DNA from 3 places in the Paenibacillus hexagrammi genome. Region 3 is predicted to be linked to each of the others. Evidence: riboswitches for the same ligand, from Rfam matches in the RefSeq annotation. Region 3 holds a riboswitch; each other region holds the start of a gene.
The links. Region 3 has a riboswitch for cyclic di-AMP ahead of L0M14_RS07285 (CAP domain-containing protein). Riboswitches for the same ligand answer to the same signal wherever they lie in the genome.
Positions count from the first base shown of each region.

Region 1: another riboswitch for cyclic di-AMP. It lies ahead of L0M14_RS21960 (KamA family radical SAM protein); the one in region 3 lies ahead of L0M14_RS07285 (CAP domain-containing protein).
Region 2: another riboswitch for cyclic di-AMP. It lies ahead of L0M14_RS32150 (C40 family peptidase); the one in region 3 lies ahead of L0M14_RS07285 (CAP domain-containing protein).

Region 1 covers NZ_CP090978.1:4,847,305-4,857,822, forward strand. The annotation lists gene L0M14_RS21920 (M23 family metallopeptidase) at 1-401, shown strand, start outside; gene L0M14_RS21925 (sporulation protein YunB) at 428-835, opposite strand; gene L0M14_RS21930 (hypothetical protein) at 832-1,227, opposite strand; gene L0M14_RS21935 (Crp/Fnr family transcriptional regulator) at 1,375-2,085, opposite strand; gene L0M14_RS21940 (chromate transporter) at 2,103-2,633, opposite strand; partial or broken gene L0M14_RS21945 (chromate transporter) at 2,657-3,258, opposite strand; gene L0M14_RS21955 (hypothetical protein) at 3,529-4,065, shown strand; gene L0M14_RS21960 (KamA family radical SAM protein) at 4,100-5,290, opposite strand; cyclic di-AMP (ydaO/yuaA leader) riboswitch at 5,597-5,737, opposite strand; gene L0M14_RS21965 (DUF2179 domain-containing protein) at 5,783-6,298, opposite strand; gene thpD (ectoine hydroxylase) at 6,398-7,306, opposite strand; gene L0M14_RS21975 (ectoine synthase) at 7,331-7,711, opposite strand; gene ectB (diaminobutyrate--2-oxoglutarate transaminase) at 7,727-9,022, opposite strand; gene ectA (diaminobutyrate acetyltransferase) at 9,057-9,563, opposite strand; gene ehuA (ectoine/hydroxyectoine ABC transporter ATP-binding protein EhuA) at 9,577-10,440, opposite strand; gene ehuD (ectoine/hydroxyectoine ABC transporter permease subunit EhuD) at 10,441-10,518, opposite strand, start outside.
Region 2 covers NZ_CP090978.1:6,475,911-6,486,428, forward strand. The annotation lists gene L0M14_RS29790 (DUF1697 domain-containing protein) at 171-740, shown strand; gene L0M14_RS29795 (hypothetical protein) at 985-1,740, opposite strand; partial or broken gene L0M14_RS29800 (MDR family MFS transporter) at 1,994-3,525, shown strand; gene L0M14_RS29805 (MerR family transcriptional regulator) at 3,673-4,428, opposite strand; gene L0M14_RS29810 (PilZ domain-containing protein) at 4,599-5,168, shown strand; gene L0M14_RS29815 (hypothetical protein) at 5,321-5,518, shown strand; gene L0M14_RS29820 (cryptochrome/photolyase family protein) at 5,616-6,986, opposite strand; partial or broken gene L0M14_RS32150 (C40 family peptidase) at 7,075-7,463, opposite strand; cyclic di-AMP (ydaO/yuaA leader) riboswitch at 7,552-7,691, opposite strand; gene L0M14_RS29830 (hypothetical protein) at 7,881-8,699, opposite strand; gene L0M14_RS29835 (M1 family metallopeptidase) at 8,715-10,518, opposite strand, start outside.
Region 3 covers NZ_CP090978.1:1,702,569-1,713,086, reverse strand. The annotation lists gene L0M14_RS07300 (ribonuclease J) at 1-793, opposite strand, end outside; gene L0M14_RS07295 (hypothetical protein) at 969-1,274, opposite strand; gene L0M14_RS07290 (hypothetical protein) at 1,453-1,740, shown strand; cyclic di-AMP (ydaO/yuaA leader) riboswitch at 2,232-2,370, shown strand; gene L0M14_RS07285 (CAP domain-containing protein) at 2,377-3,024, shown strand; gene L0M14_RS07280 (FixH family protein) at 3,195-3,629, shown strand; gene L0M14_RS07275 (sulfite exporter TauE/SafE family protein) at 3,633-4,304, opposite strand; gene L0M14_RS07270 (copper-translocating P-type ATPase) at 4,346-6,187, opposite strand; gene L0M14_RS07265 (cation transporter) at 6,100-6,555, opposite strand; partial or broken gene L0M14_RS07260 (cytochrome d ubiquinol oxidase subunit II) at 6,668-7,698, opposite strand; gene L0M14_RS07255 (cytochrome ubiquinol oxidase subunit I) at 7,705-9,033, opposite strand; gene L0M14_RS07250 (hypothetical protein) at 9,299-9,436, shown strand; gene L0M14_RS07245 (hydrolase) at 9,694-10,263, shown strand; gene L0M14_RS07240 (Dabb family protein) at 10,359-10,518, opposite strand, start outside.

The DNA of each region.
Region 1 (10,518 bases), 3.1 Mb from region 3:
GAGGTTGGGGAGGCTACAGGATTCATGAGGGCACCGACCTGTTTGCCCGGCACGGGGTACCCGTCCGCAGCACTTGTTACGGCATCATAGAAATCAAAGGCTGGAACCCTTATGGAGGCTGGAGAATCGGAATTCGGGATCTCGATAATATCTATCATTATTACGCACATCTTTCCGGGTTCCAAAAAGGCATTAAGGAGGGGGATGTCGTAAAGCCCGGACAAACACTCGGCTGGGTTGGCAGCTCCGGCTACGGCAAGCCCGGAACTTCCGGCAAATTCCCGCCCCATCTGCACTTCGGCATGTACCGCGACAACGGCCTTACGGAGTGGAGCTTCGACCCTTATCCCTCTCTGCGCAGGTGGGAACGCGAAGAATCTGCCCGTAGAAAAAGCAAATAGCTCACACAGAGAAATAGAAGCCGGCTCTACGGAGCCGGCTCCGTTTGTTTCTTCTCTTCCGTCGTTACAGGCACATCGGCCTTAGGAACCGTGGTTGTGCTTGTTTGCGGCAGTGAAGGTATCGATAAGCTTGGTGCAGCAGCTGAGTCTTTAGCGTCTCCGACAGGATTGCCCTTGTTGTCAAAATAATACATAGGTACATCCCCAACGACTAGCGAATACGAAATCGGAATTTCCGTTTCGACGATTTCGGTATCCGAATCAAAGGGAATAATGACAGAAACTTCGGCGATGATATGCACATACACTTCAAATAGTACCATATTGATGCCGGCATTTTGCGATCGTGTGCTCAGATCGACCTTCACGTTGCCTACAGGCAGCAATTTGATCGGAATTTCCGGTCCAAAGGATGCGAGAATGGCACTATTCAACGCCTGCCCCAGCGGGATGTGCTCCGATACGCTTTGGAGATTGTTAAGCTCCCCCTTACGGCATTGACCGTATCTCCTGTGATGCGCATATGCTCCGCATAGTTCAGCATGAAGCCTGTAATTTTCCCGTTACTGTCCAGTTTCCAGTCAATGAGCTGTTCAGCGTTAGCATTCTTGGCCACATGGTCGGCAATTGCGCTATTAATCGCCTCCGTAGCAATTTGCTTAATGCGCACTTTGGCCAGATTCATTAGCGGTGGGCGCAAATTGCGCTCAACGTACATAAATGATTGGACAACAAACAAGACAAGGATGAGAAGCACAATCAGCAGCACCTTCTTGCGGCTGGCTTTGGCTGTCGGCCGGCTTCTCCATCGTCGTCTTCGCAGCATTCGATCCCCTCCTTGCCCCGCTTGTCATACTACCACCTTATGCAAAACGGAGACAAAAAGAAGGCTGACCGTGTTCACGGCCACCCTGTCAAGTGAACGGAAAGCTGTTGCCATACAACATGTGGCTCCCTTGTATTCCTCTATGAGCTATTCCATCATTAGTTCCAGCGACTGCCGGTTGATAATGAGAAGCTCTCCCTGATTAATGGTCAATATGCCGTCTTTCTTCAGCTTGTTCAAGTACCGGCTGACTGTTTCACGTGTGGTTCCGACCATCTTCGCCATATCTGAATGGGTCAAACGTATTTGAACGGAAACTCCTTTCTCCGTAGGTTGTCCATATCCGTCAGCAAGGCGAAGCAGCAGTGCGCTCAGACGATAGTTCACATCGCTTTTGCTGAGTTCCTGGAGCTTGGATTGAAGCTCTCTGATTTTTTGTCCCATCAGACGCATAATCTTGATAGCCAGAACCGGATGGCTCAGAATAATACGTTCAAAATCCTTGATCGGAATGACGACCAGCTCCGAATCCTCCCCCGCTTCCGCCGTACCTGGATAAGGCGCCGTTTCGAACAGTCCTGCATGCGGGAACATCTCCCCTTCCGTCAGAAAAGAGACGATATATTCGTTCCCCTGCATATCGATTTTGTGCACTTTGACGACGCCTCGAAGGATAAAAAATACGGAGTGCCTCTCCTCCCCTTCCATAAACACCGTTGTTTTCGCAGGAAAGAAGCGGATCATGGAGATCTCCGCAATCATTTGCAGCTCCTGCTCATCCAGATCATGAAGCATGGGAATCTCACGGACAGCATCGATGACCCTTTTATTTACTTCCATCATGTCTTCTTTATACAACTCGCTTCCTTCTCGAATTAAAATAAAATGATGCCGGCAAGCCCCGATGCAACAATAACAGCAAAAGGGTGCAAATTATGCTTTAACACGCCGTACACCGAAGCGCCGCAGATCAACAAAGTGCCAATTGTTGTCCACGACAGAGCATCCGCCCAACCAGAACCCAAACCAAAATGAAGAGCTGCATATGCGATGAAACCGGTAACGACCGGTTTTAATCCGTAAAATGAGTTTTTCACGAAGCGATGCTCATGCACTTTTTGAAAAAAAGCAGCCAGTAGGACGATAATTAGCAGCGATGGCAGCACCATTCCGAATGTAGACAGGATTGCCCCTCCGATGCCTCCTGTCTCATAACCAATTAATGTAGCCGTATTGGTAGCAATGGGGCCCGGTGCCATACCGGCTAACGAGACCACTTCTTGAAATCTTGCGGTATCCATCCAGCCATGCAGCAAAGTCTCATGCTCAATGACGGGAATGACGGCGTATCCGCCTCCGAATGAGATGCAGCCGATTTTAAAAAAGATGGCGAATAATTGCCACATCTCGCTCCCTCCTGCTCTCTAAATTAAATGTAATACTCAGGAAACACAAGCTCAGTCTTGGCTCCCGTTTTGTTCGCTTTTTCTTTATACATGGCGATACCCATCAAGGATTTAATAACTCCCGTCAAAAGACCTGCTGCAATCCCCAGTGCAATGATAATAATAGGATGAATCGATGTTGCAAGAAGCAATCCGAGCGATGCAATCCCGATTGCCACGGTGGTTTTATCCATGAAAGAAGCTTTGGCCATTCGGTAAGCGGCAATAAGAATAAGCGCAATAATACCGGCATGAATGCCTTTAAGAGCAGCCATAACTTTAGGAAGCGTATGGATATGGGAATAGACAAGACTTAGCGCCGAAACAATGACAAGAGTCGGCAGCGTGATGCCGATTACAGCAAGGATTGCCCCGCTGATGCCGGAGAGTCGGTATCCGATGAAAGCCGCAGCATTGACACCAACGCCTCCTGGCGCGGAGCCTGCAACTGAAATCAAATTCCCCATTTCGGCTGCTTCCATCCAGTTTCTTTTTTCACAATTTCGCGTTCGATGACCGGTATCATGGCGTAGCCTCCGCCAAATGTGGTGGGACCAATCCGGCAGAATACCCAGAAAATAAGCATAAGCTTATGAAATCGTTCCTTAAACCTATTCACGCGTTTCTCACTCTCCTTTTCCCCATATTGCTATTATATAGTTCTATTATAGCAGCTTTATTTCATTCTGGAATAAAGTTAGCCCGGTTTTTGAATTCATAAATGCTTATCGTCCTAATTAGTTTGAATGATAATAGAGTATCTTGATCTATTGGGATTGCTTTGGATGAAATAACCGTTCATTGGAAATAATTCTATATAATAAGGACTGATTCTTCTATGAAATGAGATTAATCGATGAATGAACTTAACGAACTACAAACTGCTTTAAGCGACGCCAGGTGGGTGTACTGGTATCAACATGTGTTTCTCTCGTGGCAGTGGCTTTTGCTGCTGCTGTTTACGGCGGTGCTGACTTTGGTCTGGGTCATGGCTGTAGACCGAATCCGTCTGCTTGCCATTGTCTTCTTTGGCTCATGCATATTTATAGCATCTCTAATAGCTGACTCTTTGGGAGGCGAGCTTCAGCTGTGGGATTATCCCAGCATGCTGCTGCCCTGGGGACCGCGGATTATTTGTATTGATTGGTCGATTGCCATATTCTCCATGATGATTTATCAATTATTCACGAATTGGCTGTTATTTCTGGGGGCCGCAATTTGTTTGAGCGCCTTTTTCTCCTTTATTTTGGAGCCGCTCGCATCCGTTTGGGATATCTATCAGCTTTATGCTTGGGAATACTTATATTCCTTTCCCATCTACATACTTCTCTTTCTCTTGGTAAAAGCAATTACTGATAAGATCGCAGCCGTGCAAAAACAACACTCCCACTAAAACAAAAAACCAGCTCCCAGAGCTGGTCAGCACACTATGAACATGAAACATTTCGCTGGCTTCTAACAGCAAGCTGAGGCATTGCGGGAAGCTCGTTAACGGATATAATATCGTTGGTCTTCTTGACCGGTTTCTCCCAATACTGCTCGCTTCCCGGAAGATCGTCAAACCATGCGGCGTCATCAGGGCAATCCAAAATCATAAACTTGCCGTACTGATCATCACGGGATTGATGATATTTCAAGTAGGCCTTGCCATCCTCAATCGCCAAAATCTCAATCTTGCCGGAGGTATGGCTCATGGACAAACGCACCCTTTTGCCTAGACCCGATGTGCGAGCCTTGGCTTCCTCAACCAAACGGTACACCTCTGCAAGCGGCAGGACAAAGTCCCTGTTGCCCGCAACCGGACGGTTAATAAAGAAGTAATACGGGGTTACACCGGCCCAGGACAGCTTATCCAGCAGCTCGGCCAGCACCTCAGGGCGGTCATTAATGCCCTTCAGCACAGGGGTTTGATTGACGACTATGGCTCCAGCTTGATGCAGAGCTTCGAAGGCTTTCTTCGCTTCAGCCGTAATTTCACGCGGATGATTGATATGCGCCATGACATAGATCCGTTTGTCAGCGCTGGAATGATTCCGAATCACTTCAAGCAGCTTCTCATCCTCATAGATCCGCATCGGATTGAAAACGGGTATTTTAGAGCCCAGACGGATAATTTTCACATGATCAATTTCACGCAGCCTATGGAAGATCTTCTCTAACCGGGCTGTGCCTAGAATCAAGCTATCTCCGCCAGTTAGCAGCACATTATTGATTTCGGGATGCTCCGCAATATAATTCAAGCCCGCATCGACATCAGACGTCGCTTCATTCACATCATTGCGGAACAAGCGCTTGCGGAAGCAATACCTGCAGTAGGCGCCGCACACTTCTGAAACGATCAGCAGTGCTGTCGTCCGGTACTTATGCTGGCAGCCCGGTACGACATAATTCGTATCCTCATCGGATGCATCCCACCGCCCATACTCAGACAGCTCGCCTTCATTGGGAATGACTAGCTTCTTGATCGGATCATGGGGATCGTTCCAGTCGATCAATCGTAAATAATAATCGTTCACTCGAAACACGAATTTCTCGGTAATCTGTTTCAGCTTCGTTCGCTCATGCTCAGGAATTTCCATAATTTTATCGATATCGGTAATATACTTAGGTTGCGGCATACGAGTCCTCCTTGGCAGGTCGATAGTACGCTTAACAGACCACAGTATGAATGGAAAAGAAGCGGATTGTGCAGCTGCTTGCTCTCTTCCTCCTTCCTTCGGTTTGTCTGGCTTCTTCTTCCGGTCTGTCTCTGTTCCCAGAGCTTCAAGGCCTGCATAAATAAGCCGGTGTATAAACATAAAAAAATGACCCGCCATAGCTGGATCAAGAAGCTGAATCACTCCTTTTATCCGCTATAATCGGGCCCTGTAGACACAAAAAACCCGATGTACGGGTCAACAAAACGCATAGGCTCACTTATGCTGTTACGACCCATCCACTGCTGACGAGGTTAGCTGTCGGGCTCGGGAAAGATGGTTCCCTACATGAAGCATGCATGATTCGCCCCTAAAAATTGGTTCCCCCGCTTTCCAATTCAAGAACTGGAAATTAAGCGTAGTCATAGTTTACATAATGTTCCTCCTCTTTGTCAACGACAGCAGAACGTTCCGCTATCTGCGCGTTGATTTCAGCCAGAAGCCGCCGTTGAGCCGCTTGGACTCCATCGTCACCACAAATGCCTTAGGATCAACAGCCAGGATACAGTCGTACAAATATTTTTCACTTTTCCGCTTTGCCAGAACCTCCAACATAAGACGCTCGCCGTCACGCCCCCAACCAATCCAAGAAGTTACACCAAAGCCTTGCCTACGCAAAAATGCCGCCATATAATTATGAACCTCATCGGTAATGACTTTCACGGATATGTAGCCGAGCGCTAATCTCTCTTCAATCCAAGAGCCTGTCAGCACACCAAGACCGTAGCCTACGGCATAAACGATCAAACATGCAGGCTGGTCGAGATATTTTAAAACCAAATTCAAGCCAATTACATAAATGATGATTTCCAGCATACTAAGTGCAGCCGCCGTGTAAGTTTCACCCTTCAACGTCAGAAGCATTCTCAAGGTAAAACAGGAAACGTACACAATCTGAATCGCTAAAATACTGGCCAAGATCGTAAGCAAGTTGTCCTCCCCTTCCTGGAAATGAAGGCCCGCCCGACAAGACAGGCGGACCCTTCATGTGAAGGCACAAGACGCTTTGACAGCGCCGAGCAAAATATTTTACGAACGAGTAGCGATGTAATCCGGTCTCGGATTCTGACCTGAATACGGCTCCGCCAATTTATTATGCACACTGTTGTAGACAATAAATACATTGCTTCTTGGCAGCGGCGTGATGTTGCTGTTAGAGCCGTGCATCAGATTGCAGTCGAACAGAACGATGGAGCCCGCATTCCCTACAGGAGCGGTAATTCCACCCTGCTGCACCAGATATGTTAAGCTGTCTCGATCCGGAACTCCATATTCCTGGCGGCGGAGCGATGACTTGAAATTGTCGTCCGGCGTTTCACCAACGCAGGATACGAACGTGCGATGCGAACCTGGAACTACCATTAGCGGTCCGTTGTTGGGCGTATTGTCCTCCAGCGCAATGGAGCAGCTGAGCGCTCTCATTCGAGGCATACCATCTTCTACATGCCAGGTTTCAAAGTCAGAGTGCCAGTAGAACTCTTTACCCGTGAAACCTTGCTTGAAGTTAATGCGGGACTGGTGGACGTACGCTTCGCTTCCCAAAATTTGCTGAATAATCGCTTGAATCCTCGGGTGCTCGGCAATTCCTTTGAACACCTCATGATCCCGATGCACCGCAAAAATGGAGCGAATTTCATCGCTGCTAGGCTCACGAATGACCTCGGGGCGATCCGACGTTTTGCTCTCCGCCCAGAGCAGGCCCATTTCTTCCCGCCACTGCTGAACCTGAGCTTCATCGAAGAAGGAATCAAGGAACAAATAACCGTTTTTGTCGTAAAAAGCGAGCTGCTCTTCGTTAATTTCAGAGGTGTGAAGAGCTGTGGTGTATACAACCGGGTCTTGCCTTGTCAGCAGTCTTGGCTCTTTAAAAACCCGGGAAGGATAAATATCATGGGTAGTGTTGGAAGTGTTCAATATAACTTGACCTTTCGTAGTCATGGCAATTGCCCCTTTCCATCATAATTAGTCTAACGGATACGTACCTTCTTCATCATGAACTTCATTTCCCGAACAAGGCGGGTTAAACACACAGACCATGCGCATTTGCGTCTTGGCTCGAAGGGTATGCTTCTCGTGGCCGTTCAGCACGTACAAGGTTCCTGCCTGGATCGGATAAACGACTCCCGTTTCCAGCACCTCAACCTCGCCTTCCCCTTCTGTGCAGTACACAGCCTCGACGTGGTTTTTATACCAAAACGTGGATTCTGTTTCCGGCTTAATGATCGTCTCATGTAAAGAGAATCCAACTCCGTCCTTCTTAACCAGAAGACGAACGCTGCTCCAGTTCTCGGTATCGACATCATGCTCGGTTCCAGCGATGTCGCGCAGATTTCTAACAATCATGAATCGTGTCCTCCCTTATTTCTGTTCTTTCATTTCATGAGCGATTTCTTTTACGCTCTGCTCCAATATGTCAAGACCTTTCCTTAGGCCCTCTTCATCAATGACAAGCGGCGGCATAATCTTGGCGACCTCGCTGTCCGTACCGGATGTCTCCATGATTAGCCCCTTGGAGAAAACGCGCTCGCAGATCCGTTCTGCCAGTCCGCTGATGCCAAAGGCGATTCCTTGCATAAGGCCTCGGCCTCTAACCTCACCCTGCAGCTCTGGGAAGGATTTGGTGATTTCCAGCAATTTGCTGCGGAGAATGTCTCCTTTGGCCATAATTTCATTAGTAAATTGCTCCGACTCCCAGTAACGAAGTGCTTCCGCTGCCGTAATGAAAGCCAGATTGTTGCCTCTGAACGTTCCGTTATGCTCGCCCGGCTCCCAAATATCCAGCTCAGGTGCGATCAAGGTTAGGGCCATCGGCAAACCGTAGCCGCCTATTGATTTCGAAAGGCAGATAATATCAGGCTTGATTCCCGCCTGCTCGAAGCTGAAGAACGTTCCCGTCCGGCCGCAGCCCATCTGTACGTCATCGACAATAAGCAGAATGCCGCTCGCTTTACACAGCTTCTCGAGACGTTGAAGCCATCCGATGCTGGCCTCGTTGATGCCGCCTTCGCCTTGAATCGTCTCTACGATAACCGCCGCCGGCAGCGATATTCCGCTGCCCGTGTCCGCAATGCAGCTTTCCAGATACGTAATGGTATCCACGTCGCTGCCAAGGTAACCATCATACGGCATGGAAACCGAGTGATGAAGCGGAACACCTGCGCCTCTGCGCTTGAATTTATTACCTGTCACAGACAATGCGCCCAAGGTCATGCCATGGAAGGCGTTGGTAAATCCAACAACCGTTGATCTGCCTGTTACCTTCCGAGCCAGCTTCAAGGCGCTTTCCACGGAATTGGCTCCTGTTGGCCCCGGAAACTGTACTTTATAGGATAAGCCCCTAGGCTGTAGAATGACTTTTTGAAACCGCTCCAGGAATTGTTCTTTCGCTTCAGTCGCCATATCCAAGCTGTGAGAAACACCGTCATTCTGAATGTATTGAACGAGCTTTTGCTTCAAAGCGGTGTTATTGTGGCCGTAATTTAACGCCCCGGCCCCGGCAAAGAAATCGATATATTCATTTCCTGCCGTATCCCACAGCTTATAGCCCTTCGCTCTGGAAAAGACCGTTGGAAACGATCGGCAGTAGCTTCTTACCTCGGATTCCAACGTATCAAATACATGTAAAGACGGCTTGCTAGGATCTAGTAGCTTCATGCAACATTCCTCCTGTCGGTTTGTAATCATAAGTTTACTTCTTGTTGAAAGGTCCAATCTGTATCAAATCTTCGTCTTCATGAGCATCTCCCGGGAATAAGGTAGCGGGAAAACCCTCCTTGATCTCGAGCTTCGCTTGCAAATCCGAAGCGAGCCGGCGGAACAGCGTCTGGGATGCCGTATTGCTCGGGGAAATGGTAGCCTGCACATACCGTACCTGCCTGCAAGCTTCGCTGCTCACCAGTTCCTGCAGCAGTGAAGCTGCAATCCCCCGGCCCTGATACTCTCTGGCTACAACAATCTGCCATACGAAGAGCATATCCGGATGATCCGGCAGTACATAAGACGATACGAAGCCTGCCGGTTTGCCATCAATCTCAGCGATGTAGCAGGTTTCCGAGAAAAATTCGCATAGCATAATGTAGCAATAGGCTGAATTAACATCCAGCTTTCCGCTGTCCGCTACAAGCTTCCATACGGCTTTGCCGTCTAGAGCGCGAGCTTTACGGATCAAGCAGCTTTCTGTTTGTACTTGCTTCAAGTTCGTTGACCTCCTATTCGGCTGACGGGGACACCTGCTGCAAGCCATTACCCATGAACCAAGTTTGTCTGAATCGGCTTAAGAATGCTTGCAAACGCGGGCTTTGCGGATTCTCAAAAATCTGCTCAGGCGTACCCTGCTCGACGATCGAGCCGCCATCCGTAAAGATAATGCGATCGGCAATGTCACGCGCAAAGTCCATTTCATGCGTAATCAGCATCATCGCCATATCTCCTTGAGCGGCAAGATCTTTGATAACCGCAAGCACTTCACCGACGAGCTCCGGGTCAAGCGCCGACGTCGCTTCGTCGAACAGCATGATCTTCGGACGCATAACGACAGCTCTCGCGATCGCGACGCGCTGCTTCTGTCCGCCCGATAAGCGCGAAGGATATTCAGCCAGCTTATCAGCGAGACCCACCTTCGAGAGCATTTCGTAAGCGCGCTGTTCGGCCGTCTCTCTGTCCAGACCGAGCACATACATGGGTGCTTCGGTCACATTTCGCATAATGGTCATATGCGGAAACAGATTAAAATGCTGGAACACCATGCCGATCTTGCTTCGCACCCGGTGCAGATGCTTCTCACCGGCGGTGACGAACCTGCCGCCCTTTTCCTCATGCCAAAGCATCTCTCCATCGACTTCAATGGTGCCGGCTGTCGGCTGCTCCAGCGTCATTAGCATTCTAGCGAGTGTCGTTTTTCCTGAACCGCTCGGTCCGATCACAGCGACCTTCTCCCCTGGCATAATGTCCAGATCAATCTTATTCAGGACTTGAACGTCACCATAGGATTTGCTGATGCTGCGATACTTGACGATCGGTTCCAAGGACATTGTGCTTTCATTCCGGACGATCTGGTTTCTATCCATCTCCATTTATCCGTTCTCCCTTGCCCTGATTCTTTGAAACTTCTTCTCCAGCCTGGATACCGCCAATGACGAAGGATAGCTCAT
Region 2 (10,518 bases), 1.8 Mb from region 3:
ATTATAGTAAATGGAACTTATTTACAAAGGAACATGCGTTCTGTATAGTGGTAAGGTGATAGGTAGATCGCATCTGCAGGGAAGAGCGGATGGACTTGGAGAAGACGCAGCTGCAGTTGTACACAAAAGGCTCGGAAGCTGCTTGGGCATGAAGGGAGAACACCAAAAGAATGGTATACATTGCACTGGTTCGAGGAATTAATGTAGGAGGCAATAATAAGGTGAAGATGGCTGAACTCAAGGCCATGTTTGAGCGTATAGGACTGTCCCGCGTGCAAACCTATATTCAAAGCGGCAATGTACTTTTTGAGTCAGATGAAAAGGAAGGTCCGCTGTGTGAGCGTATTGAGCTTGCTTTCAAGACGACCTTCGGGTTCGAGGTCTCGATGATCCTTCGTACGGCAGCGGAGCTGGAGAGCCTTATTGCGCATTGTCCGTTCACCAAAGAGGAGATCTCGGCTGCGGAAGCAGCCTCCGATGCGGAGAGCCTCTACGTCACCCTGCTTCAGCAGACCCCTGCGGAGGAGGCTGTTCAGCGGCTGGAGTCTTATCGGACGGAAGGCGAGACCTATCAAGTAATAGACAGGGATATCTACTTCCTGTTCCATCACAGTGTGAGGAACTCTAAGCTGGCTGGGAACATGCATAAGCTAGGCGTACCGGCGACCACGCGAAACTGGAAGACCATCAGCAAGCTTGCAGGAATGGCCCGCGCTATGGCGGAGCCTAAAGATGAATGAAGGGTTCAGTAGTTTTTGGAGAAGCGCAGCGGGCGTCTTTGACAGCGTTGTTATCACCTTAGAAGGTCCTCGGGGAAAATCTGCTGAAGCTCGGAGTGAACCTTGCTTTATCAACTAAAGAAACATCAGTCCGGCTAAGCGGACTGATGTTCCTGCGGTGCTTGCATTTAGCAAGTGAATGCTTCGATAAACCGAGTATCCACGCCGAAATATCTCCAAGCGAAGCCTGACCAGCGGAAGCCGGCTACGGAATTAGGACCGATGTAGATCGGGAAGAACCAGAACGACGTGCCGTTGCGCATCCAGACATAAGTGAATCTAAACAAGCAGCCCACCATGGAGCCAGGTGACACAGCTGTTGGAGAAACTGTTGCGGACAAAGGTTTTTGCGGCGTGTACGCAGGCGGTGGCGTCGTAGGAGCTTGTGCGCCGGCTGGAGCACCAGGAACAGCAGGGGAACCGCCGCCTGGGAAGCCTGGGTTTGGTCCAGGAATCCAGGTGTGCCAGGGAAACCTGGCGTACCTGGAGCTCCGCTGCCAGGGAACCCGCCTGGAGTACCAGGGAACCCACCAGGACCGCCCGGGAATCCGGCGCCGCCTTGCGGACCTCCAGGGAATCCCGGGATGTTAAAAGGATTGCCGCTGTAGGAGCGGGGCGGGAACAGGAACGGAGCGATCAGCGTCGCACGCTGCTGATGCTTGGCGATGACCTCTTCCTGCTTGCGGGCGGCTTCCTCCCACTTCTTCAAGGTCTCTTCTTCGTTAGAGGCGTTGCGGAACTGGCTTCCTTCCAAATTTAATTGAAATACATCCGATTCTAATTGAGTGATTTCTCCCTCAAGTGCTTTTACTTGGTCATAGACTTCTATGGGCAGCATCAGCGGTTTTTGCTCAGGGTGTTCCGGGAACAGGCCTTGGGTTTCGTCCACTGACTCAGGCACGGTTTCAACTTCCGGCAGCAATTCTTCCGTTTGGGAATCTGTATGTGATTTCGAGCTCAACGTAGTTTCCTCCTTGTGATTCTTAATCTAACATAAGGTATGCAGCAGATAGACGAATGTCACAGGGGGTACTAGCCCAATTGCCAATTGCGCCGTTCCCTTACGAGGGCATTCGATATCAGCTGCGAGGAGGGCGGCCTTTTACAAGAAATTTAACTAGCTTGCTGGATTCATGACATACTGTTGTCAGTCATGCGGGCTATAATAGGAATATAAGTTCGATTGCGAACACAGAAGGGAATGATAGTGACTAATGAGTCAAAAGCAGAACAAAATGGGGCTCGTGGTAGCGGGATTGCTGCTGGCCATTCTGATGGCGTCCATGGACAACACGATTGTTGCGACAGCTATGGGAACGATTATCGGAGAGTTGGGCGGATTGGATAAATTCGTATGGGTCACCTCCGCGTACATGGTAGCCGAAATGGCTGGTATGCCGATCTTCGGTAAGCTGTCGGATATGTATGGACGCAAGCGCTTCTTTGTATTCGGTATTCTGGTCTTTATGTTGGGGTCCGTTCTTTGCGGAACAGCGCATTCCATCGTTGAGCTTAGTATTTACAGGGCTATTCAAGGAATTGGTGGCGGAGCCTTAGTGCCGGTGGCCTTCACCATCATGTTCGACGCAGTTCCTCCGGAGAATCGCGGAAAGCTTGGCGGGCTGTTCGGCGCGGTATTCGGTATGTCGAGTATATTTGGGCCGCTTCTTGGCGCCTATATTACCGACTATATCCACTGGAAATGGATTTTTTACATCAATCTCCCGTTAGGCTGTATCGCGTTCCTGATGATCGCTTTATCCTATAAGGAATCACACGAACACTCCAAGCAGCGTATTGACTGGGCGGGGGCAGCGACACTTGTAGGCGGAATCGTATGCTTGATGTTCGGTATGGAGCTAGGCGGCAAGCAGTATGCTTGGGATTCCCCGCAAATTATCGGGCTGTTGGCGGGATTTGCGGTGCTGGCCGTGCTGTTCATCATTATTGAGAAGAAAGCCGCCGAGCCGATCATCTCGTTCCAAATGTTTCAGAACCGCTTGTACGCATCTAGCAATGCGATCGGTATGCTTAGCGGCGCTGCGTTTATTACGGCCTCAGTGTATATTCCGATCTTTATTCAGGGTGTTCTAGGCGGAAGCGCAACGAACTCGGGGCTTGTCCTGTTGCCGATGATGCTCGGTTCAGTTGTTACCGCTACAGGCGGCGGATTTATGCTGAATAAATTTTCGTACAGGGCAATAATGATTCCGACATTAGCCGTTCTTGCGGTCGGGCTGCTGCTTCTGACGACGATTACGACGGAAACCTCCCGATTGGTGGTAACCGTGTATATGATCTTGATAGGCCTTGGAATCGGAGCTTCCTTCTCGGTACTGAGCAATGCGGCGATTCATTCCTTCTCGGCTAGACAGCGGGGAGCGGCGAGCTCCACATTGAACTTCCTCCGTTCTTTGGGTATGACGCTTGGCATTACCATCTTCGGTATTATTCAAAGTCACTCCTTGACCCGTAAACTGACGGATGCTTTTGCAGGAGGCGGGCAGGCGGGGATGCCTCAGGGGCTGAACGTAAGCGACCCGCATGCACTGCTGGATCCGGCAACCCGAAGCCAAATTCCTGCGGAGGTGCTGCGTCTCATCACAGGTGGACTGTCGTCCTCCATTGCACTTACCTTTGCTTGGGGGTTATCCCGGCCGTGCTGGCACTGGCAGCAGCGTTCCTGATGGGCCGGGAGAAGTTCGATCCGGCTGCCGAAACGGAAGGCTACGCAGCATCACATTAAGGAAGCTGCCAAAATAGAAGGCTGCGCAGTGTCACGCTAATGAAAAAATAAGCCCTTGCAGACTGGCGTATCAGCCGGGTGCAAGGGCTTTAATTTACTTTTGAGCGCTGCAGTTGATATCATCGACACCCCTGACGGCGAAATCGATTATCCCTGTGAAGCGGCAGCATAAGCTTCAGCCGCCATGCACAGATAATACGAGAGTCCGGTCTGCTGGTCCTCCAGCATCCGCTGGTGAAAGTCGTCGCCGAGAAAGAATCGTGTCTGCACGGCAAAATCCGCCGGGCTCGACGCGTGGCCATGGCTGCTTAGGAACGACAGATGTTCCCCGATCAACAAGCGTACTTCTTCACTGTCATGCTTGCTGCCTTCAAGAAGATGCTTCTTCATTGAATTCATAAATCGAACGGCTTCGGCAGCCTGCTCGTTCATCTCGGCTGTATCGATCGTAACGTTTTCCAATAGATCGTAATCGTAAGTCTCCTTTACATACTGCCGCTGCTCCGCCAACGCGTCGTTCCATTCTTCCTCCGTATCGAAGCCCTTAAACATAGATGAATGTTCCATAGTTTCCTCCTTGATCTCACAGGCAATTGACTCTTCCAGTGTCAGAATGAACCGTTCCAGCCGCTGCTTTCGGCTTTCCAACAGCTTTTTCTGACTGCTCAGAATAGTTAATCGGTCAGGCTCCACTTCTAACAGTACCTTGACCTGCTCTAATGGGAACTCCAGCTCCCTATAGAATAAAATTTGTTGAAGTCTTTCAAGCTCTGCAGCTCCGTACAGCCTATATCCTGCATCACTGATCTCGCGTGGGATTAGGAGGCCGATTTTGTGATAATGATGCAGTGTTTTGATGGTTACGTGAGACAAGGCGGATAGCTGTTTAACGGTGTACAGCATGCGGATCCACTCCTTTCTATACTGAGTGTAAAGGCTCCTCTAAGGGGAGGGTCAAGAGGCGAGTTTAACCAAATAGGCCATCTACGACTTTTCTCGCAGAACCATTCTAGCAGGAATGGGTCGCCTAGCGTCGAAATAAGTCAAAAAAATGGAAAGAGGTGTGAAATCCGATGTCCGCTAATCAGGTGATACTCATTAATCAGAACTTTGAAGTGAGCGGGGAAGTGATTGTATTCGAAGATGAGTTAATGCGTGTACAGGTGACAGGAGAGCATCCGGTGAAACGAGCGGAGTATGTTCTGGCCATATACAAGGGTAAGCAGATTGAAAGCAAAGTCATCAGCGTCAAAGCGGATGAGATTAGCCTGCTAATTCCTCAGCTGCCGCAGGATTATTTTAGCGATCGCCGAAATTTCCCAAGGATTACGGTTGATTTTCCCGCCCTTCTTATCCAAACGGTCAAACAAAGTCATGGAGCAGAAGAAAACATTTTACCCATTCGTCTGCACGATTTAAGTCATAGAGGATTTAGCTTCACGATTGATCATGATCTTGATTTTATACCTGATACCGTAAGCCGCGTCATCGTACAGTCCGAGCAGCTGCCCATTTATTGTGATATTATAACGACCAATGAAATTGAACAATTCGGCCGTAAGCGGTACGGTGCAAGGATTCAGTTCATTCACTCCGATAATATCAGACTGCTCTATGGTTACATGTTTGCGAAGCAGGTATAAAGCGAAATTCAACATGGTAATCCAAAGTCTTCGCCAGAACAATAGAAGAGCCCAAAGAACCAGTCCTCAGTTAAAAAAGGGCTGGTTTTCTCGTTCTGTTAATATTGGTGTAAAATGGTAATTGGTACAACTGAAAGAGGAGGGTGAGCTCTATGCGGCTTCCGTACCGAATCGGCAGCATATTGGCTATGGGCTGGTTAATCTGGATGTTCTATGGCTATCAGCATTATGATGCTGTTTCGGAAGAATATGAGCTGTTTATGATTATTTTTCTAACTGCTGCGGGCTTATTTATTTTCCCTGCTTATTTTCTCGTCGTTTATATTTGCTATGCGGTGTTTAAAAGATGACGATCAGCATCATGAATATCGAGTAAACTGTGATGAACGCAGCGATTTGCAGCAAGCCAAGACGCTACTTCAATAAAATGAACATTACGATGAATGATCAGGCCTCGCCTGTAAAACTGTCATCTTTCCGCAAAATTCCTTTATACACCTCAATCGCAGCTGCTCTTGAGGCTTTCACATCCACAATCGCTTGCTTCATCGGCAGATGAATCTCTTTGTTGCTCAGCGCTGCCAGTTGAGGCAGCCATCTGCGAATATACTGTCCTGACGGATCATGAGTGGCCGACTGCGTGACCGGATTCATGATGCGAAAGTAGGGGGCGGCATCGAAGCCTAGCGAAGCGCACCATAACCAACCGCCCCGGTTCAGCGTGTTGTCGTAATCGCTGAGCTTGTAGCGGAAATACTGCTCGCCGAGTGTAAACGGACACAGTAGATTCTTGGTCAAGAACATAGCCGTGACCATGCGCAGCCTGTTCGGCATATGTCCGGTCTCATTCAATTCCGTCATCGCTGCGTCAATAATCGGAATCCCAGTCTCTCCCTTGCGCCAGCTCTCAAAATGTCGATCATCTAGGGACGACAGATCGTATTTCTTTTCGTATTTGAAAAAGTCACCATCATACACCGATTGATAGATATAAAAATCCCGCCAAGCCAGCTGTCTGAGCCAGGCAGCGGACTGCTCATGCTCAAGAAGCTTCTCATACACATGGCGAATCGAGATGGCGCCTGTATTGATAGCTGCGCTGAGTGAGCTGGTACCGTCATAGGCATAGTGGTCCCTGCGCTCCGCATAGAAAGGCAGGTGGTCCTCGAGAAAGTCCCGCAGCCTCTCATTTGGATCATCAGGAGCCGTGAAAGTACCCAACTCGAAAGGCAAACGAAACGAATTCAAAACGTCTGCTCCGCCTTCGAAATCCATTAGACTGACAGTTTGCAGGTCCTTTAGGGAGAGCGGAGAAGAGGGGCGGTAGAACATCTGCAGATAGGCCGTCCATTTGCGGAAGAACGGAGTGTACACCTTGTATGGCTCGTTCTTTTGAGCAAATCTTTGAAAATCTGCAAGATCGGTCAAGGTATGATCGATAAGAGATGTCCATTTCACACCGTGGGCTTGGGCGACTTCCCGCAGCTTGCGGTCGCGCACGACGGCATAAGGCGTAAAGTCCTGATGAACAACGACCTCGTCAAAACGGGCTAGTCCCAACGCAAGGTCCATCACCTCCGTAGGCTCCCCGTAGACGATGTGAAGGATTTTGCCGGCCTCGGCGTATACAGTCTGCAGTCTTCTGACATAGCTCAAGAAGCAAACTCCGCTGTGCTCCGCATGCCGGTTGTTGCGCAGAAGATATGGATCCAGAATGAGCAGATGAACGGAAGGGTGCCCCCTGCGAACAGATAGTCGAATGCAGTCAGGTCCTCGATCCGTAAGTCTTTTCGATGTATGAACAATTTCATATGCCATGCCTCCAGAAAAAAGAATAAAAGCCCTGCGGGCTGCTCGAATTAGGAGCGAAGCTATGCCGGGGCTTTATTCGTTAGCAATCATTTAATTAATTGGATTCAGCAGTCAGCTGGTTGTAAATATCGTCCCAGAGTACACGGCGCGCAGATACATAACGCTTAGCATAATAGGACTCACTTAATTTGTTTTTCACTACACCGTCGTTGGTTGCGGCATGTACAAACTCACCGTCGCCAAGATAGATGCCTACGTGAGAAACACCGTCGCCTCCTGTGTTGAAAAAGACAAGATCGCCTTTGCGAAGGTCTTTTTGTCAACCCAGTAGCCTTCTTCGTCTTGTGCTTTAGAGCTATGAGGAAGGTCAATGCCGAATTGCGCGAACACGTAAGCGGTAAATCCGGAGCAATCAAAACCCTTTGTTGTCGTACCCGCGTACTTGTACGGAGTTCCGAGCAATCCGTCAACCGTTTCATCCATTGTGGATTGTGCTGCGAAAGCGCTTCCCTACACTCAAACTCAAACATAGAACAAGACTGAAAACGAGAGCAACAACCTTTTTCAACTGCTTGTCTCCTTCCGGTGCCTACGAGGTTAGCTGGAGGGTTCGGTTGAAGGTTCCCTATGATCCCTGTCTAGCAAGATCAATTCACCCGGAGTGGTTCCCCCGTTTCCCAAAATTAATCGGGAATTCGGCATGATTTGTTGGTTTTTTTTATCCTAATCCGAAGGATTCGTCATAAACATAAGAAATTCCTCCTTCCTATGCGCTATTCTATAAAAATATGTGTGAAACTTCTCAAAATAGACAAAAAAATAGCCCCTTTTTCAAGGGACCCGGCATTTTCGATGAATTTAGGCTGTTTTTGTACAGCATATGTGCCATTCTACTATCGATTAAGAGTTGTTTTTGGCTGACCAGAGATGATATTGAGAGGTTAATGCCCACATTTGAAGAAACATGTTGAACAAGGGGAATAGCTGATAAATCATCAGGGCAAGCAGTCCTGCCCAGATATAAGTTGCAGTGACGGTAACACCTGCCAATAGTCCCGAGCCGATGACAAGCAGCAGGGCGATAGTCACAATCGGCAGCAGATGGCGAAGGAAGGCGCCGATTGTGGCGATGATGCCGCTGCGCAGTGCCAGGGCAAACTGAACATGCATAAAGAGCAGGTGCAGAATAAAGCCGTAGGCGAGCAGTCCCCCTAGCCATGGCAGCATGGATAAGGCGGCACTCTCATAGGAGGTGCTGTGGGCATAGATGGATTGAACCTCCGGAATGAGCCAGATCAGAGGCAGCATGGTAAGTGCAACCCGGGCCGCATAACAGAGAAAGAACGATAAGGATAACTCTCTGATTCCTTTGAAAAATCGATAGCCCGCATTTTGTTCCGTATGTGTGATCGAATAATAAATGCCGGCATTGAGCATTGGTGTCAACAGCATGCGCACCCCGAGGAGGATGACGAGAGTCCAGAGATAGGAATAGCTTACGTCGGTTTTGAACAGCTGGAACTGCCCCTCGGCCAAGAACAGCTGCATCGCGAGCTTGGGCTGGCTGCTGCCGGGAAACCGGTGCATGAGCGGAACGAGAACAGATTGAACCATTTTGTAGAGAGCCATGCCCCAGCCCAACTGGTACAAGAACAGGACAATCACGGCGAAAGGCTGCTGCACGGCGGCCCGAAAGCCGGATTTCATATACGATGTCACGCGGCGTCCCCCTTTCTACCAAGCGACCCAGCCGAAGACCGTCTGCAGGAATTGAATGATGCCCAAATTCCAGCGGATTTTCCAAGTGGGGTCAACCTCAGTTAGCATAAAGTTATTGATATGTTTATTTTCCAGAACGAGCGAATAATTCGGATCAATCCTTACCCAGTCAATCGGTGAGGCGCCTGCAAGCTTATACTCGATGCTGCTTTCCGCTCCGCTCCAGGTTTTATCCAAAGTGCTGCCATCCTTAAAATGGAACTGAATCGGCACTTCCGGCGAATTGCCGCCGCGCTTCGAGATCAGCACCGTGCTTTCATAGCCAGAATTGCCATCTGCAAGTGAAGCGGGTGCAACATGAATCCGTTCGACAGAATAATCGGCCATCATACTGCCGTACACGTACTGGTTGAAGAATTCGTCCCACTTCGTCTTCGTAACGTCTTCGACGACGGCTTGGAAATCCCGTGTAGTCGGATGTTTGAACTCCCAACGTTGAAAATAAGTTGACATAATCTTATCCATCGTTTTCGTGCCGACCTGTTTCTCAATTGCTCTTAGTACAAGCTTGGCGCGCATGTAGACATTGTCCGCATATTCTTGATGGCCTCGGTATTCCCATGCATTCAGCTGCAGCGCGTTAGGCGAAGTAATGTAGCTGGCTTCTACAGGAAGGTTAGACGACACGCCATACTCGCTTTCCATCAGCTTATCTTCGGCATAGGACGTGAAGCCTTCGTCGAGCCAAGCCTCCTCGAATTCATTAGATGCCACCAGTCCGTAGAAGAATTGGTGCCCGATTTCGTGAACGACGACCCTCTCGAGTTCGAGGTCCGGCTTGCTGTCTTTGGCGCCCCATGCGGTGACGAGCGTTGGATATTCCATGCCGCCTGCTCCGTTGCCGTCTTCCGGAGGAACGACGATGGACAGCGTACTGTAAGGATAAGCGCCGTACCACTGACTGTAACGGGCGAGTGCTTTCTTAGCTGCATACATATAGCGGTCCTTCAAGTCCTGCTGCTTCGGATCGAGATACAGCTTGATCTTCACACCGGGCACTTGCGCCGCCGAGAAGGGCTCTTCGACATAAACGAAGTGTGGGGAAGCGGACCAAGCGAAATCATGTACGTCATCGGCGTAGAATTGGTACGTTTTCGTGTTGTTCTCCGTTACAGGAGTTTTGACAGGGAAGCCGGTTGCAGCCACGGTATAAGTGGAGGGTACTTTAATGACGACATCATAGATGCCAAAATCGGAATAAAATTCAGAATTCCCATGATATTGATGTAAATTCCAACCCTCGGTCTGCCGGCCCCTCGTTCCTGCCGGCTCATAGACAGCTACCTTGGGGAACCACTGGCCTGCCATCACGAAGTCGCCGCCGTCTGCATAACCCATACGTGCGAAAACTTCAGGAAGCTTGACCAGAAAATCCGTGGTTAAAGTAACCTGTTCACCGGGACCTACGGCTTTGGGGAGAGGCACCTTCAGCAAAGTCTGATCGTCTTTATTGCCGTCATCGGGCTGCACGAACTCCATGCGTTTGCTGAGGTCGGTGCCGTCCAAAGTCTGCAGAGATAACAGCTGCATGCTGCCTAAGCTGTCTGTCGTTGCTTCATCCTGCCGCAGCTTGCCGCCGGACTCCTTCATAAAGGTAGAATTCTTGGAGGCGAATGCATTCGGATACAAGTGCAAATACAGCTCTTGTACAGGTGCGGAGCCCGGATTTTCCCACGTAAACGTTTGCTGCCCTTTCAGCTGCTTGGTGTCCGGCATATACTCCACGTTAATGTGGTACTCCGCTACACGATAGCTGAGC
Region 3 (10,518 bases):
GTATGACGTTAATCATGCTTCTGCCTAGCAGCACTAACTTACGGTTCGTCATCTCCGCTGCATCAACAATCTGCTGAAGCCGGTTCACATTGGACGCGAAGGTTGAAATGAAAATTTTATTTTGCGCTTTGCGAAATGCTTCTGCAATATGCTCACCAACTACCCGCTCTGACGGTGTAAAGCCCGGGCGTTCAGCATTGGTGCTTTCTGAAAGCAGGGCAAGAACACCATTCTTGCCGATCTCGGCCATTTTATGCAAATCCGGATACTGCTTATTGACTGGACTGAGATCGAATTTAAAATCCCCCGTATGCACAACAGTACCTTCCGGAGTATGAAATACGACGCCTAGGCAGTCCGGTATACTGTGGTTGGTTTTGAAAAAGGTCGCCCGTACAGCTCCGAGTCTCAAGTCACTGTCGCCGTCGATTAAACTCATCTGAGCCGATACTCCCGCTTCTTTCATCTTGGCCGCGATTAAGCCCAGCGTCAGTCTAGTACCATAAATAGGCATGTTCAATTGTTTTAAAATATAAGGAATACCGCCAATGTGGTCTTCATGCCCATGTGTAACAATCATCCCTCTGACTTTATTTCTATGTTCAAGCAAATACGAAATATCCGGGACAATAAGATCGATGCCTAATAAACTTTCATCAGGAAATTTGGAACCGCAGTCGACAATGACGATATCATCTGCATATTGAATGACATACATATTTTTCCCAATTTCATTAATACCGCCAAGTCCTATGATAGACAGTTTCTTCGACAGTTTCTTTGAGCCACTCATGAAAAAGCCTCCCAGCTGACGATTTTCAATTATTTTGAGCGTTTATGCAGTTATTTATAAGGAAATTTATGAAGTCATTTCTTAGCGCTAAGCACGGATTTATGAAACTCATAATCCTACATGCCAAAGAAGCCTCTTGAAAGATGTTCAGGAGGCTTCTTGTTTACTCAGACGTCTAGATGGTTTCATCCAAATCCGGCTCATAGTAATCAATTTGATCCGGGAACGAATCCCGGGCAATCATTGCAGCTCCGCGGACCGAATCAAACCAAGCCGGTTCCTCCGCATTTTCCAGTTCCGAATCCGATCCCGGTTCCAATTCCATGGGGCTGTCTGCAGATGTTTCTCCAAATGCCGATTTGTCAGCCTTCAAGTGAAGGTCATTGTCGTTGTTTTCCATTGCGCTTGTCGAAGGGGTATTGGTTTCATTCGACAGTTGTTCCGCTAGGTCATGTGGCTCCAAAGATTGTTGTTCACTCATTGAATACTCCCCTTCCTATTCCAAACTATCGGTATTCTCTCCTAGTATTCTCAAATATTGAATCAAGATTCTATTTCAATCTTGGAAGGAAATGGTGAAAGAGCCCAACACCGATGCACGAGCTTGTTCATATGATATAAGGAGTCATAAACCTTCCCCTTGGAAGGAGGTGATTTCTATGTTAGTTACACTTACTGGTTGGATGCTTTACACGATGTGGGTGGTACTCGGGCTTATGGGCATCAAGTTCTTACTGGGTCTATATCGCTCAGTAAAAGCAAGCGAATTGCCTGATGGGCCAGTGCTTGGTTTCTTGCGAGACCTGCTGTACTATGTTTTCCCATTGTACATGCTGGCTGGCATGATGTCTCTCGATCCTACAGGATGGCTTCTTCTCATCGCTTACTATGTTGGAGGCGTTGGGGTTATCGTACACTATCTCAAAGACATCAAGAGCAAACTGTAAGCGCTTATCCTACAATCTAAACATTTACGTTAAACAAAGAAATGATAAAGAACTCTGGTCTGATGCAGACAGAGTTCTATTTGTTTACATCTTCTGGATGAAGGCAAGGATAAACGACTTCGTCGTCCTAAAAGGGCGAGCGCGTTTGTTAAGGTTGCTTATTAACGAAAGAAAAGGATCCCGGCTGGGACCCTTATCTTGTCGGCACATTAGTATCTTTACATAACCAGTTACTCGTTTACCTTTGGTAAATCTGCGTGTAAAACACGGTACGTGTCTTTAGCACATCCCCTCCAGCCTGCTATAACAGGTATGAAAGTCCTCTATGCAACGGTTGTATTTCGCTGAAAGCCTCCAACGGAACCACACCTCTCTGCTTGCCGACAAATATAGAATGCTCACTTTACAAAAAATTTATACATTTATTTTCATATGGAAAATTTTATTTGATGTCTTTACCGCGTTCGCCATGTTAAGATTGCCTCTCGAAAGACCAATACAGGCCAAAGCTTCTGAATGAAGAAGCGCGGGGGAACCATTCTTCTGGGGTAAAGCCGGTTATCCGGCCGGGTGATTGCTCTTTGACCCGAACCCGACAGCTAACCTCGCAGGCCAATAAAGAGAGGATGTTGATCCATGCGTTTTAAAAAATCCCTATTAAGCGGTATTCTTGCAGTTGGGACGATTATTGGTGCTGGCGCGGCTTCCGCGGCCACTTACACAGTGACCGATCATGATACCATGTATCTGATTTCGAAGAGTCAAGGAATTAGCTTGACTTCACTCATTCAAGTCAATCCACAAGTTAAGAATCCAAATAACATCTGGAAGGGCATGGTGCTGAATCTTCCTCAGAAGGCTGTAACCACTGCGCCGCAGACAGCACCTAGCACTCCGGCAGCTTCGACTGCCACATCCGCCTTTGCAAGCCAAGTTGTTACACTTGTCAATCAGGAAAGAGCAAAAGCAGGACTGAAGCCTTTAACGAGCGATACTGCACTTGCGGCAATGGCACTTGATAAAGCAAAGGACATGTACAATAACCATTATTTTGATCATACATCGCCGACGTACGGTTCACCTTTCGATATGATGACCTCTTACGGTATTCGTTACACGTATGCGGGAGAGAATATCGCCATGGGTCAAAAGACTCCGCAGGACGTTATGACTGCTTGGATGAACAGTGCGGGACATCGACAAAATATATTAAGTCCGAACTATACGAAAATCGGTGCAGCCTATTACAATGGCGAATGGGTACAGGAATTTATCGCAAACTAAATATAGCCTACAACCATGCAAAGCAGCCGGCTATTCGGCTGCTTTTTAACTTTTAAATAAAGGTGCTTGAACAGCCTCGCAGCTTTCGGAGAGGTCGTATTCATGATCCGCCTATGTTCCTGCATACATTCATTACAGATGTAATGACTCCAGCTGGAGGAGGAATACGGATGAGCATATTGAAAAAAAGCCCGTTCGCGATCATGTGTATCGTCGGCCTGATCTTCATGGCTGTGTACTTGATCATCGATCAGTCCGAAACAAGCAGCGCGGCCGGTAACGAGATAACGGCCGTCGAGCAGGCCGGCTATTCCATTGAGGTTTCGCTTGGTCGAGCTCCGGCTCAAATCCTTAAGAATAACGAGCTCCAGGTACACATCTCCGATGTACAGGGTAATCCCGTATCCCACGCAACGATTCATTTTCTATTAAAAATGCCGCATATGTTTTGCGGCACATTCGAGGGGACGGCCAGCCAAACAGAACCCGGAGCTTACCAGGGTAACGCTGTCCCTCTCATGGAAGGCGACTGGGAAGCACTCGTCGACATCGAGCTGAATGGTCAGACACTGCACGTCACACACCCGTTCAAAGCTGCCCGTTGACATTTACCACAGCCAGGGGTGAACGGATGGAATCCATCCGTTTGCCGCGAGTCCTCTTAGAATAGCCAGAATACCGATCACGGAAGCCATAAGCTGCCCGAGATAGGTAATTCGGCTGCGGAGCTTGTGCTTCATCATACCGGCGAGCGCCCCTGTCAGCGCTAATGCCGGTAGGGTGGACAAGCCGAATACCAGCATGATCAGCCCCCCATTCAGATAGCTTGCGCTCGCTACTGCATTGATTTCCATCGCGTACGTTAGGCCGCAAGGTATGAAGCCCATAAGGATTCCCGTAACAAATGTAGCCCAGAAGCTGGGGCTTGCCTTTAGCTTGATGAGCTGCGATCTGATCCCAGGTATACGATGCGGTCCCCACTCCGCTATCGGAATCGTATATTTACGGTAGGTCCACAGCAAAATAAAGATGCCTCCCAGCAAGCTGGCCAGCCCCTGCAGACCAGCCAATTCACCCGCGACATCGACAAATGAGCCCGCTCCCCCCATGACAACCCCGAGCAGCGTATACGTTGCAACTCTCCCGCTGTTATACGCGAGAATCGTGACCATCGCACTGCTGCGAGCTTCCATCGTCAAGGAAGACATCGTTCCCCCGCACATCCCGATGCAGTGAGGCGCCCCCATCAGGCCGGTGGCGGCCACGAGCCAGAAACTCATGCTCACACAATCCCTCCTAGCAAATGGTGATCACCGTCTTTTCAATTTCGCCACGAAGCTCTCTGAAGTCTTAACGCATTCGCAACAACAGAGACGGAGCTAAGCGCCATAGCCGTTCCTGCAATCCAAGGCGCCATCCAGCCCATGAACGCAAGCGGAATGGCAAGCACATTATAGAGCAAGGCAAATGCAAGATTTTGCCTGATGTTGCGCATCGTCTTTCGACTGATGACGATCGCGTCAGCCACGCCGCCAAGATCACTGTGCAGCAGATTGACATCCGCGGCTTCCTTTGCAATATCGGTTCCCGTTCCGACAGCGATTCCTATGTCGGCAGCGGCAAGCGCAGGCGCATCGTTCATCCCGTCTCCAACCATAGCAACACTGCTGCCTTTTCGTTGAAAGGAATGAATTAGCTGTACTTTATCCTGCGGCATCATCTCTGCATAAACCCTAGTGATACCGGCCTTTGCAGCGATGGCTTCCGCCGTCGTCCTCTGATCGCCTGTCACCATGATAACCTTGGTACGAAGCTTCTTCAGCCTTCTGATCGCCTGCGGCGATGAGGTTTTCAACGTGTCGGCAATAGCAATGACCCCCGCATGCACACCGTCTATCGAAGCATGAAGAACGGTTTTTCCTTCCGCTTGGAATCGGTCTGCCAGTCTAGCATGAGCTCCGATAACGATACCGTGCTTTTTCATGAACGATTTCGAGCCTACAACGATGTCATGCTGATCCACTTTAGCCACGACACCCGCGCCTACCACTGTCTGAAACGAATCCGCCTCCTTCACGTGAAGGCCTCGTCTGACTGCTTCTTTGACGATCGCTTTGGCAAAAGGATGCTCGGACCCTCTCTCAGCTGCGGCGATCAGGCGAATCAGACGCTGCTCTTGACCCGACTCAGTCACAATATCCGTTACACGGGGCAGACCGTTCGTAAGTGTTCCTGTCTTATCCAGAAGTACGACATCCACCTGTCCTAGCTGCTCCACATGCTTGCCTTCCTTGAACAAGATGCCTGCACTGATAGCTCTACCCGTTCCTACCAGGATGGAGGTTGGTGTTGCCAGACCGAGCGCGCAGGGGCACGCGATCACCAACACAGCCATCGATTTAAACAAAGCGCTCTCATAGTCGCCCGGCATTAACCAAAACGACCAGACACTGAACGTAAGCAATGCCAAGAACAAAACCGCCGGTACAAAAAGACCCGCGATGACATCGACATAACGCTGGATATCGGCCTTAGAGCTTTGAGCTTCTTCCATCATGGCAATCATCTTGGCCAGGGCTGTATGCCGGCCCACTGCCGTTACTTTCATCATCAGCGCAGCGTCTACATTCGTGGATCCTCCGATAAGAGGGTCCAGCTTTCCTTTTTCTGCAGGCACAGATTCCCCCGTAACGAATGATTCGTCAACGGCCGATCGGCCTTCCAGCACTTGTCCATCTACAGGGACTACGGCACCGGGTACAATGAGAAGCGTGTCTCCGATATCCACCTGCTCGATTGGAACGGTCTGGTGCTTCCCGTCACGAACAAGGAGTGCTGTATCCGTATAAAGCTGGCGCAGCTGCCCGAGTGCCTTCATGCTCCGCTGCTTCGCTGAGGCTTCAAGCCATTTGCCTAACAGAACGACCGTGATAATCATCGAGCTGGTTTCAAAATATACGGCATGCGGGTTGGCATCTCCGCTTTTTAAAGCCATCATCGTCATGTAATGACTGTACAGATAAGCGCATGTCGTACTGAGCGCAACCAGAACATCCATGTTGGCACTGCGGCTTTTTAACGCTTGATAGGCCTGAAAATAGAAGGAAGAGCCGATGACAAACTGTACCGGCGTCGCCAATAGCCACTGAAACCACGGCTGCAAAAAAGCTCAGGAATCCAAATCCCCGAGGTAAATTCATAATGGCGAACCATCGCCCATAGAAGCGGTACAGTTAGCAGCGCGGATAGAGCAAGCTTGACACCTAAGGCGGTTATGCCGCTTTGCTTCTTCTCCCCTTGATCCAGAGGCTTCGCGGTATAGCCCAATTGTTCAATACGCTGTACGATATGTTCGCTTGTTGTATCACCTGGATGGATAAGCAGAGCCGCGCGGCCCATCGTTAGATTCACCGATATTTGCCTGACCCCGTCCATTTTGCCTACAGCTTTCTCGATACGCGCCGAACAAGCTGCGCATGTCATGCCTTCTATATGCAAATGGACTTGCTGCAGCGTCGACTCATTGTTCACCTTGTCCGCCTCCCGCATCAAAAGCAATTCCTACTTACAGCTATATGGAGAAAGCAGGCGGAACATGCCATGAAATGAAATAAGACCCGAGAGGGAATTCCCCCTGGGTCTACTACTCCGACTTCGGATTTAAATACCTTTTATCTTTCAGGAACAGCTTCCAGAACCAAATAAATACCGGAACCAGCACCGCTGTGCTAATCACGTACCCAATCAACAGAGAACGGAACATCGCATGATTCGTAAACCCTTGATCTACCGTCAGAATCGGGTACAGGATGTACGGCAAATGCGAAGCGCCGTAGGCGTAGCTGGCTAGAGCATACTGAGTAATTACGGCCACCATGGCTACTCGAGGATATCCATGCTTCCCCTCCTTGCCCGGCCACCATAAGGCAAAATACCCGATAATGAAAGCAACCGCCGACAGTACGAACCACAGCCATTGCTTTTGAAAGTCTTCGACAATCCATCTTGCTTCCGGTGTCATCGCAACTGTAGTCAGTACAGCCATGATCAGCGTTAGCGGTCCCAGCAGAATCGCCATCCGCCGATAGACGCGGTAAGTCTCCTCATCCTGCGACTCCCTCGCATAATCGGCCAAGAATAAAGCGGAGAGAAACAATTCCGTCGCCAAGCCGAAGCCGAGATGCGCATATTCAGTCGGCGATTCGAGCAATCTGGCAAACTCAAGCGCGGCGTTCCATCGACCATCGTGATGAAGCCGCCGAGTGTAATCGGGAGCACACTGACCAGTAATGCAGGAATTAGAAGCCCTGTCACGCCTGAGACAATGCTCAGCACTCTGCTCAGTCGGCGAATGGAGTAAGCGTACACCATGAATGTACTGCGGATGGTAAGCAGGACGAGCGCTAAGCACACGGGCAGCACAAGCAGCGTCCCGAGCGTAAATGTCGCTTTCGGAAAAAATCCGACCAGCGCAACAACCATAAGTACCAAAAAGACATTCGTTACTTTCCACGTAGGCGACAAGAAGCGGTTCGCGATATCGCCTGCTTTCGTATGGGAACCCCTGCCAAAAACGAGAGCCCAATAGCCCGAGCCAAAATCGATAGAACCAAGAATCGAGTAAACGAAAATGAATACCCACAATATCGTAATCGCCAGCGTTACATCACTCATTACCGCTCACGCTCCTTCTCTGAGCAGCTCCGGAACTACAGGATGCCGCTTAAAATAGACCCACATGACCACGGAGGTGATGACCAGCAGCATCGCATAAATCGAAAGAAACAACACGAACAGCATGCCCAGTCCTTCCGCTTTGGTCGCGGCTTCAGCCGTTCGTTGAACATGATAAATCGTCCACGGCTGTCTCCCGGTACAGCTGAAAATCCAACCCGTTTCGATGCCGATCATGGAGAGCGGTCCCGATGTCACCAATACCCAAAGCAGCCAGCGCGGATACTTGCGCTTAAGAAGCAGCCTATAAGCAAGAGGACCGAAGGACAATACGATGAGCAGCGATCCGATGCCGACCATGGCATTAAATAAAGTGTGAATGTAAAGCGGCGGCCACTCGTCTCTCGGGAATTCGTTCAATCCGCGCACGACACCGTCAAAGTGATTCGTCGCAAGAAAGCTTAGCGCCCATGGAATTTCGATACCTCCCCGCACACTTTGGGTTTCTTCGTCTACGTTGCCGCCGATCGCCAGAGGCGCGTAGGTACGCGTTTCGAACAGACCTTCGGCTGCAGCGAGCTTTTCCGGTTGATGATGATGGAGCATCTGAGCCGTTTCATGTCCCCCAATGGCAGTTATAAGGGACATGATCCCTCCCACCAGAAGGGACAGAAACAGACTTTTGCCATGATAACTGCGCTCTTGGTCTGACTTCCTCTTGCTAAGCAGCTTGAACGCGCCAACCGAAGCAACGGCGAATGCCCCTGTCATGTAAGCTGAACTCAGCACATGAAGCGAGGTGATAAAGAAGCTTGGATTCATCACCGCCGCCCAAGGATCGACATCCGTAATTTGCCCATTTACCAGGTTAAAGCCCCGAGGCGTATTCATCCAGGCGTGTACGTTCGTAATCAGTACAGCCGAAGCAGATGCGCCGATCGCGACGAAGATTACACTCACGATCCGCATCCAAGGGTGAAGCCTGTCCGCTGCGTATACATAAATGGACATGAACAGAGCTTCCAGGAAAAATGCCCAAATTTCCACCTGGAAAGGAAGCGCGATAACCTGACCCACGTATTCCATAAATCCCGGCCACAGCAGCGCCAGCATGACACCCACGATCGTACCGGAAGGAATCGCTACACCTAGCAGAATGGCAAATCCTCGCGTCCACCGTTTGGCCATAATCGCAAAATCGGGATCCTTGCTGAATTGAAATAGAAGCTCGGCTAGTACAATGAGAAGAGGAATCCCCACTCCCAGCGTGGCAAAAATAATATGAAACGCCATCGAAGAACCGAACAACGAACGTGCCATCATGACTGTATCCATTCAGAGTCACCTTTTTCCAAAAATTGATCCCTCGTACTTTGTGAAAAAATGGATAAAGTTATGCGCCGTTCAGCATTTTGCTGCATATTTTGTTGTCCGATTTCATCTCTTTGTCATAATTGTGAAGCATTTTGTTGAATCTGCGACTTAAATCTTGTTGTTCGTGAAACAATTTGTGCCTACTGCCATTTTTCTTCTGATTTTTGTCATAAGAGCGTACCGACCCTGCATAGAATTAAAGATCAACAGCCCCGAGGTGATCAACATGGTGAAAGAATCAATGACGCTTGGACAATTCATGATTCGTCCGCAGAAGCCCAGCCGGACCCGTAGACCCGTATTGCTTATCCGCATCCCTGGCGGTAAAAAAACGGCAAAGCTAATTCGTTATGTATTTACTTAAGATTTCCTACAAGTACACATATTTTGCGGAAAAAGCCTAGCAGCCCTATTGGGTAAAATGCTAGGCTTTTTGTCAGTCGTGCGCGCAGCCTCAGATACCCATGCCGCTAAATGCAGCACCATCAGATGATGAATATTCAAGGGATAGACTAGGAGTATGACTCCCCTGATAACTGCTCCTCTGTCTGCTGTTTATTTTCTCCTGTATGCTTGCTGATGTGAAAGTGAATAGCAGGAAACAGACAAGGAGTGTTATCTATGGAAGCTTTATTCGATCCGCAAAAAACAGCCATCGTCGTTATTGATCTTCAACGGTGGATTGGCAGTAACTATGCCCCCCATACCGCCGAACAGGTTGTAAGTCAAGCCGCTGCCATGGTACAAGCTTTTCGGGAGAAAGGCTCGTTTGTCGCTCTGGTACGAGTGTCCACCAAGGATGTGAAGGATATGCCCAAACCATTACTGGATCAACCTCTCCCGCCCATGAACCTCGTGGAAAACTGGGACCAAATTGTACCGGAAATCGGCGTCATGGACACCGATCATGTCGTGACCAAGAGGCAATGGGGTGCCTTCTACGGCACCGACTTGGATTTGCAGCTTCGCCGCCGCGGCATTGATACCATCGTACTGTGCGGCATTGCCTCTGGTATCGGCGTTGACACGACTGCTAGAGAGGCCTTCCATCACGGTTATAAAGTTATCTTCGCCATCGATGCAATGACGGGCTTTACAGCACGTGAGCATGAGCATGTTCGCGATGTCATCTTCCCGCGTCTGGGGCGAATCCGCACAACCGAGCAGATCCTAGCATGCATGAACCAATAGCAATACTCCTAACCATGACAAAAAGCCGGGGCATCTTGTAACGATGCCACCGGCTTTTGCTATACGTTGCTGCTATGATCACTTTATGATCCCAGTTAGATTTCGATATCCACAATCAAGCTGTCTTCTCTACCTACCTCACGGATATAGGCAGCTACTGCCTGATGTTCCGGATTAGGACCATAAGCCTCTAAAGCTGCTCGATCTTCAAAGCGCACGGATAACACAACCTGGTACCCTTTATTTTTTTCAGAG